Regions from separate parts of the Paenibacillus sp. FSL R5-0744 genome, predicted to be linked through region 1. Evidence: predicted binding sites of a transcription regulator. Region 1 holds the regulator's gene; the other holds the start of a gene.
What was found. Region 1 encodes Rex, which represses fermentation and respiration genes when NADH is low (regulators of the CRP and FNR family bind a similar motif). Its sites were predicted from a motif close to TTGTGAAATATTTCACAA; they were not measured.

Region 1 (4,554 bases):
CGGCTGCAAATCAAGTTTCAAAGTGACCTCATCGCGGTTAATACTAATATGTGAAGTATTTACTCCCTCAAATCCGGTTACAATCTTTTGGAGCGGTTCCTGTAAAGCAAACTGACGATATAAAAAGAATCCTCCGAATAATAGCATAGCCGACAGTAGAGACGTTATCAGTACAGGTACAAGACGTAATTTCAAGAAACGTCCTCCTCTCAAAGATGAAAAAATGTAAACAGAATGATCCAAAGTCATAGCTGCTAAGAGCTCATCAGAGCCTGACGTTCTACTAACACTGTTCTAATTACAAACAGTAGTATATCACAGGTGTATATACTATATTGAAAAAAAGTGTGAAGATATTTAAAATTTTATTTTTTAATTCTTTCCATTTTATTAAATTTATTGATTTAATTCGACAAAAAAAGGGCTGTTACTCTTAACTAACAGACCTTTTTTCGTATGAATCTTTAAATACCAATACATAAAAACTACTCTTATAGTATATCACAATTCGTGTACTTATAGTATATCAAATAATATGTCATTTTAAAAAACAAGCGAACCATAAATGGTCCGCTTGTTTCTCCTATAATGCTTTTGTTTAATTTAGCGGCTAGGTAAACTGTAACCTTCACCCATTCGAGCCCCATCTGAGAACCGATAAAATTGATAATAATATCGACCGCTTTGTTTATAAAAAAGCTGCCAAGCATACTCCCCGTTATATACTCCTGGCAACAACCGCTCAATGCTGATGTCCGGAAGATCGGCTTTTATAAGGCTACGCATTTTCGCTTCAGAGGTCCCTTTACTTAGTTCTTCAGCATATACTGCGTCGGTTCCTTCAGCAAACTTCCCGTCTACAGTAAAACGTACCCAAACCATCAACTCGGTCCCGGCTTCATTCTTCCCTGTTAAGACCCAGTACACCGCATTATCATCCCACACGGATTTCTGCGCTTTGGTTACCTCTGTCAGACCAGCACTGGTTTTAGCGACATCCTTAGCGATATCTCGCTCGTTCCATTGATCTTTCATAATATAAGCATAGAACTGGATAAGTCCGAACAGAAGGAGCAGAATCAGAACTGACCCCAGGAGGATCCATTTTTTCCTTTTCTTCAAGGTACAGCTCCCTTTCTAGTAATATATCTTTTTTGATTATATAACACACCTGTGTGTTTATCCAAAGTTTCATATCCAATTCAATGATCTAATGATCAGAAACACAAAAGGCTGTAACTTTGCAATCGCAGAAAGTCACAGCCTTTCAGTTATTCGTTATGATCTTAGACTATCGTTTAAGCAGTCCATCAAATAATTCTTGCGCCTTACGACGGATTGCTTCCTCATCTAGCGTTACACATTCTCCATGTTTTACAACCTGTTTACCATTCACCCATACATGCTCAACGTCCTTGGCGCTGGCAGAGTATACAGCATGAGACAACAGATCTGTGTGTGGTAGCAAATGCGGCTGGTCTATATCAATCGCGATAAAGTCCGCTTTCATGCCAACAGCGAGTCTACCCACATCATTTAAAAAGATAGACTTTGCGCCATACTCTGTAGCTATACGCAGCGCTTCCGGAGCTGGGACAGCCGTCGGATCACCACTTACACCTTTATGGATGAGGGCTGCAAGACGCATCTCTTCAAACATATCCAGGTTATTATTGCTTGCCGCACCATCTGTACCCAGTGACACCTTCACACCAGCCTTTAGAAGATCCGTAACCCGAGCCACTCCACTAGCCAGTTTCAGATTACTTCCTGGGTTATGAGACACGCCTACATCATGACGAGCCAGTATCTCGATCTCTTCATCATTCAAATGAACGCCATGTGCAACAATAGACGGACGTGTGAACATTCCAAGCTTCTCTAAATGCGCTACAGGCCGAAGTCCGTAATCCACCACATTCTGCTCCACTTCGCGTTTGGTCTCGGACATATGGGTATGCATCGGTAAATCCAAATCATGTGCCGCTTGTACAAACTTAACAAAGAAGTCCGGTGGGCAAGTATATGGGGCGTGTGGCGAGATCATCGTCGTAATTCTACCATCAGCCTTACCATGCCAATTTCGTGCAAAAGAAATCGCTTCCGCAAGCTTGTGATTTTGTACTTCCTCTGGGCATAATCCGATTACGCCTCTCATCAGTACGGAACGGATGCCTGATAATTCGACTACCTCTGCTACTCGATCCATATGATCATACATATCCAAGAAGGTTGTAGTACCACCTTTTAGCATTTCCAGTACCGACAAGGAGGTTCCCCAGTATACATCTTCTCCAGTGAATTTCGCTTCCATCGGCCACATCTTCTCTTGAAGCCACACCTGAAGTGCTAAATCATCTCCATAACCACGAAGCAATGACATTGCGGCATGGCCATGTGTGTTTACCAGACCTGGCATAAACAGCAGACGACTGCCATCAACAACTTGCACATCATCTTCCATTAAAGGTTCTTCTTTTCCTATGTAAGTGATCAAATCATCTTCAATAGTCATATATCCGCTCAGAACCGGCTCATCCGTTCCCGGAATAAGAAAACGCCCGCCCTTAATAATCGTTTTACTGCTCTTCATTTCCGCTTTCTTCCTTTCCGTCTTTCAAATAATAAGCAAGGCTTTGCAAATCCGTTGTAAAATCGGCAGCATGAACACGGATATTCGATGGTGTTTTTAGAATCACTGGTGCAAAATTCAAAATCGCCTCAATGCCAGACTCAATGAGAATATCTGCTACATTCTGCGCTTCTGAATCAGGCACAGTAATGATCCCAATTCGAATACCTTGCTCACGAACCGTCTGACCAAGCTCCTCCATCGGTTGAACGGTAAGAGAGTTGATTTTCCGCCCTACCTTAGGTGCATAGGAGTCAAATATAGCGGTAATCTTCATAGTATCTTTCAGATAAGCATTGTAATTAGATAATGCATGTCCAAGGTTACCAGCACCTACTAAAGCCACATTCAATTGTTGATCCAGCTTCAGAATATGACGGATTTTTTCAATAAGATAAGTTACGTCATACCCGATACCTTTTCTACCAAAGTCTCCAAAATAAGCTAAATCTTTACGAATTTGAGCAGGATTCAAATCAAGTTTTTGTCCTAGTTCTTGTGAGGAAACGGTTAATATTTCACGTTTCTGGAGATCATTCAAGAAACGCAAGTACACAGGAAGTCTGCGAACAACGGCTTCTGATATTTTATCCGATTTCATAATTTACCTCCTAATTTAAGTGATATTCTGTTCAAATCCTATCGAAATATCTGCACCTCGTCTCAAGGAAGAGCGGTATTCTTATACCGCCCTTCCTTGTAGAGTGATTAATAAGATCGATGACGTTCTTTTCAAGAAACGCCTCCGTCTTCCAACCACTCCGCTATACGAGGAACCATTTGATCCGTAAGCATATGCTCCATTTTCGGGCCAGGCAACGAATAGAGGAAATACTTCCCATAGTGAGATTCGATCACCCTTGTGTCATACACAATAACAATACCCCGATCTTGCGCTGTCCGTACCAGCCTCCCAAATCCTTGCTTGAAGCGAATAACCGCCTGAGGAACAGACAACTTCATGAACGGATTCTTTTTCTGGGCTTGTAATAACTCAGACTTCGCTTCCGCTAGGGGGTGGTTTGGCGGTTGAAATGGGAGTCTCACGATGGCCAAGCATGTTAATGCTTCACCTGGAATATCTACACCCTCCCAAAAGCTGCTTGTTCCTAACAGTACAGAAGCTGCACTGTCCTGAAAACGGCGGATCAGCTTGCTACGGCTGCCCCCCTCCACGCCTTGACCTAATACCGTGATCTCTTGTGAGGCTAGAGCCTCTTTCAGAGGATCGTAAACCTGGCGTAGCATCTTGTAAGAAGTAAACAGGACAAGCATCCGCCCACGTGTTGTAATAGCTGCTTCTGCTAGTGACTGTACGAGTGTATCGACAAATCGGGCATCGCCTACACTCCCCTTCACACTTGGGAAATCCCGCGGAATAACTAACAGCGCCTGCTCCCGATACTTAAAGGGAGAAGGCAGGAGTGATGTCATCAGACGCCCCTCTTCCGCAGCTTCATTAAGTCCGAGATTATCAATCATAAACTGGAAAGATTTATCCACAGAGAGTGTCGCCGAAGTTAGTACGATACTTTTCTTCTTGTCGAAAAACAGCTCCTTAAGCTGAGTACTAACATCAACAGGAACGGCATACAGCTGTAGCGATTTACTGCGATAATTTCCATTCGCCTCCAGCCAATATACTACATTCTCATCATTTAATCCCATAAAAAACCGTACTTGCTCACGTATAGAAGCTAAATCCTTAAATAAGCCGCTAATATCGGTAACTAGGCTATCTGAGGAAGATTGACCTTCTTGATCTCGCATCTCATTAAGCATTTTATCACCTTTACGGATAATTTCGCTTAATGTCAGATTCATAGTATTCTCTAAAGCAACCAATTCATCCCAATCTTTCGGTTTACGGGTAGGAAGTAGCCGCATGACTAACTGGCCAGCTTCTCCCGCCGCTGCATCGC
Region 2 (4,554 bases), 2.1 Mb from region 1:
GGGAGATTTTCGGTGGGATTGTTTGATGACGATTTCTATTCAACTAAAGTATCACGGTCCAGAGGGGATGAAGCATCAAAGGGATCATTTGCTAACCGCAAGCATTCTGTGCGAAGATCGCGCAAGGGCTTATCCACTTGGCAAATATCCGCCGTCTGCTCCTTAATCAGTGCTGTGGTGGCAGTGTTTTTATTCAGTATGCTTACTGGACAAATGAGTCACGAAACTGCCCCGAAGTCGGTAGTAACAACTGGGGAGGTTGCCCCAAGCAGAGATCCGTTTGACCGTATCATTCAAGCCGCTGCTACGGTTCGTCCTGCAGTAGTAAGTATTATCAATCATAAAGAAGATAATAAAGAATTGAACATTCTGGATGAGTCAGCATTAGGCTCTGGAGTGATTTATAAAAAGGTAGATAATAAAGCATTTATCATTACTAATAACCATGTCATCGAAGACTCTAGCAATCTTGAGGTCGTAACAGTAGATGGCGAGACACGTAAAGCTACACTTGTTGGAACGGATAAAGTGAGTGACATCGCGGTGCTTTCGATTGATGCCAAGGGTATCAATACAATCGCAGAGCTCGGGGATTCCTCGAAGCTTCGTTTAGGTGAAACGGTCATTGCCATCGGAAACCCGTTGGGACTTGGTGACACATTGACTTCAGGTATTGTCAGCTATACTGAACGGAAGGTTCCCGTATCCTTGAATCAGGACGGCGTATATGATTGGGAGCAAGAGGTCATTCAGACCGATGCAGCAATTAATGAAGGCAATAGCGGCGGGGCGCTTGTGGATCTGGATGGTAAAGTCATCGGTATTAACACGATGAAAATCTCCGATGCAGGTGTAGAAGGGCTGGGTTTTGCTATTCCAGCTAACCATGTGATAGATACCGCTAATGAACTGGCTGAGAAAGGGCGGATTGCCCGTTCCTACTTAGGCGTATATTCGGTAGATTTAAACAATCCTTACATTCCTCTCGCAGAGGACCAACGCAAGGAACTGAACCTACCGAACAATGTTAAGGATGGGGTTGTCGTTCTGGATGCTGTTGGACCTGCACAAGAAGCGGGAATACAGTTCAATGATGTAATTACGAAATTTAATGATGAACCGATTACATCCACGCTCTCCCTTCGCAAGTATTTATATAATCAGACGAAGATTGGTGAGGATCTGAAGATTACCTATTATCGAAATGGGAAAGTCAATCAGACTACAGTAAAACTTCTTGAAAAACCAGAGGAATAATATGCTGGAAGTCGGCATATAATGATATAGCAGTAATGACAAGTAGAGCGGACTACCCCTTCGGTTGAGAAGGTAGAGCTTCCTGAAATAGCGATACTCTGTATCGCTATCGGGGATCTATTTCTTCTAAAGTTTTGATAAATATGGCAATTATAAGCTGATTTAATCAATTTTGGGCTGACTGGCAACCCTTACATTGGAAGGTAATACTTATTAGGGTAGAAACGGATATATACGGATGCCAGCTTGCCTTTGCTAATCAGGTGTGGTAATATGATATCAATCATACATTTAGTCCCTAATTTTCGCATTGAAAAGGGCTGTTATATTCGGTAATACAACCTTTTTCAATGTGTGAATTTTTTCTTTGTTTGAAGATAAAAAGAACATATTAATTTAAATTTGTGGAGGTAACACACATGCAAACAGGTACAGTTAAATGGTTCAACGCAGAAAAAGGATTCGGATTTATCGAAGTTGAAGGCGGAAGCGACGTATTCGTTCACTTCAGCGCAATCACTGGCGACGGCTTCAAAACTTTGGACGAAGGCCAACGCGTTGAATTCAACGTTGTTCAAGGCAACCGTGGACCACAAGCCGAAAACGTTGTAAAACTGTAATAATAGAAGAAACCGTCCCAGCTTGTGAAAGTTGGGACGGTCTTTTTATATCTAGTTAGTCACTATTGACTTACAGGATGGGAGGAACGGCAATGAACTACCGGAAGAAACCTTTGGAAGAAATACCGGAAGAAAATACCGCGATTTGGGCGTGTACCAATGATGGATGCAACGGATGGATGAGGGATAATTTCGCATTTGAACATGCGCCTTCTTGCCGTCTATGTGACTCTCCAATGGTTCGCAGCACGAAGATGCTACCACAATTGCTTAATTCGAATGGCGATCTCAAATCGCTGAAGAAGGGTATTTCCATTACCTAACCAATGCCTTTATGAGTCAAGCTTGTTATAGAACAGTGAACAACTTCAAGACGGTCAAACCGTCTTATTTTTTTTGCTTTTTTTAAGGTAAATTGTGATTTTTGTCACAAATCATTTGAATTTCACCGTTAAAAGCACCCCTTTGTGTGACATTTATCACAAAAGTGCGTCTAAATTTTTGACACAATATAGTTAACGAAAAGGGGAGAAGGAAGGGAAAAATATGGATACAGTAATGCTGTCGCGTATACAATTTGCGTCGACGACAATATTCCACTATTTCTTTGTACCGGTATCAATCGGACTAGCGCTCTTGATTGCGATCATGGAGACCATGTACGTTAGAAAAGGCAATGAAGAGTACAAAAGAATGGCACAGTTCTGGGGAAAGCTGTTTCTCATCAACTTTGCAGTAGGGGTAGTTACAGGTATTTTGCAGGAATTTCAGTTCGGGATGAACTGGTCTGATTATTCACGTTTTGTGGGTGATGTATTCGGGGCTCCACTTGCAGTCGAAGCATTGGCAGCTTTTTTTCTGGAGTCTACTTTTATTGGCATCTGGATATTCGGCTGGGACAAAGTGTCCAAAAGAGTGCACTTGTTATCCATCTGGCTAGTAGCTTTCGGTACGATGTTATCCGCTTTCTGGATTCTAGCAGCGAACTCCTTTATGCAGCATCCTGTGGGATTTGAGATAAATAATGGACGGGCAGAAATGAATGATTTCTTCGCGCTCATTACGAACGGACAATTGCTGGTTGAATTCCCGCACACGGTTCTTGCTGCGTATGCAACAGGCGCCTTCCTCGTAACGGGTATTAGTGCGTATAAGATATTGAAGAAACAAGATGTATCTTTCTTTAAGAAATCTTTTCAAATTGCAGCAATCGTAGGTATCATTTCTTCTATTGGTGTAGCCGTGGCAGGCCATGCGCAAGCACAGTATTTGGTTGAGACTCAACCTATGAAGATGGCGGCTTCTGAAGGACTGTGGGGTAAGAGTGGTGACCCAGCACCTTGGACCGTATGGGCTAACATTGATCCTGACAAGCAGGAAAGTTCTGGAGAATTTCAAATTCCGTATATGCTAAGCTTCCTTTCATACAGTAAATTTTCCGGTGAAGTTAAAGGTATGCTTGAGCTGCAAGCTGAGTATGAGCAAACCTATGGCCCCGGTGACTATATCCCGCCAGTACGTACGACATTCTGGAGTTTCCGGATCATGGTTCTAGCAGGAACGTTAATGATCGTAATGGGTATGTACGCAATGTATTTAATGTGGCGCAAAAAGATGGACCGTCCAAACACTTGGTTTATGCGGTTTATGTTATGGGGAATACTGCTTCCTCCAATCGCGAATACAGCAGGTTGGGTCATGACCGAATTCGGGCGTCAGCCATGGACGGTATTCGGATTGATGACAACGGAAGACAGTGTGTCGCCTAACATTACAAGTGGTCAGGTTCTATTCTCTGTTATTTCTTTTACAGCGATTTACGCCATTCTCGGATTAGTTCTAATTGGTTTGTTTATGAAAGTGATTAAAAAAGGTCCTTATGCGATGGATAACGATCACGGGGATTCGCATGATCCATATAACGAGGAGGGCGCCCAATGATGTCTCTTAATGAATTGTGGTTTGTGCTCATTGCAGTTCTGTTTATAGGGTTCTTCTTCCTGGAGGGTTTCGATTTCGGCGTAGGGATGGAAACACAAATTCTCGCTAAGAATGACACTGAGCGCCGGATTCTGATTAACTCGATCGGACCCTTCTGGGATGGAAACGAGGTATGGTTAATTACTGCTGCGGGTGCAATGTTTGCGGCTTTCCCTGAGTGGTATGCAACGTTGTTTAGCGGATTTTACATTCCCTTTGTCTTTGCTTTATTAGCTTTGATTGCACGTGGTGTTGCTTTTGAATTTAGAGGTAAACGGGATTCAGTAGCTTGGAAAAAAACTTGGGATGTTTGTATCTTTTTCGGCAGCTTCCTCCCACCTTTCCTCCTTGCTGTGGTGTTCGCCAGCTTCATCAAAGGTTTGCCGATTGATGGGGATATGCAAATGTACGCAGGTTTTACAGATATCGTAAATGTGTATACCGTAGTAGCTGGTGTGACTGTTGTCCTTCTTTGTTTGGTACATGGTCTCATGTTCACAACGTTGCGTACAGTGGGTGATCTACAGGCTCGCGCTAGAAAAATGGCGCAAAGATTGCTTTTGCCACTTGGGGCTCTATTGCTTGCTTTCGTGGTAATGACTTATTATATGACTGATATTTTCGAACAACGTGGTTTAGTTCTTATGATTATAGTAGCGCTGGGAATTATCGCGTTCATATTATCGGGTTATTTCAT

Region 2: MKY19_RS30090 (cytochrome ubiquinol oxidase subunit I) is a predicted target of Rex. The motif match lies at 2,293-2,310, and genes of this name have one in related genera.

Annotation. Positions count from the first base shown of each region.
Region 1 is NZ_CP150228.1:4,708,338-4,712,891, forward strand. Features, by position in the region: gene MKY19_RS20785 (hypothetical protein) at 1-195, opposite strand, end outside; gene MKY19_RS20790 (DUF5590 domain-containing protein) at 604-1,122, opposite strand; gene MKY19_RS20795 (amidohydrolase) at 1,292-2,593, opposite strand; gene MKY19_RS20800 (redox-sensing transcriptional repressor Rex) at 2,580-3,233, opposite strand; gene dinG (ATP-dependent DNA helicase DinG) at 3,365-4,554, opposite strand, start outside.
Region 2 is NZ_CP150228.1:6,795,961-6,800,514, reverse strand. Features, by position in the region: gene MKY19_RS30105 (trypsin-like peptidase domain-containing protein) at 13-1,257, shown strand; gene MKY19_RS30100 (cold-shock protein) at 1,677-1,877, shown strand; gene MKY19_RS30095 (cold-shock protein) at 1,970-2,200, shown strand; gene MKY19_RS30090 (cytochrome ubiquinol oxidase subunit I) at 2,424-3,818, shown strand; gene cydB (cytochrome d ubiquinol oxidase subunit II) at 3,815-4,554, shown strand, end outside.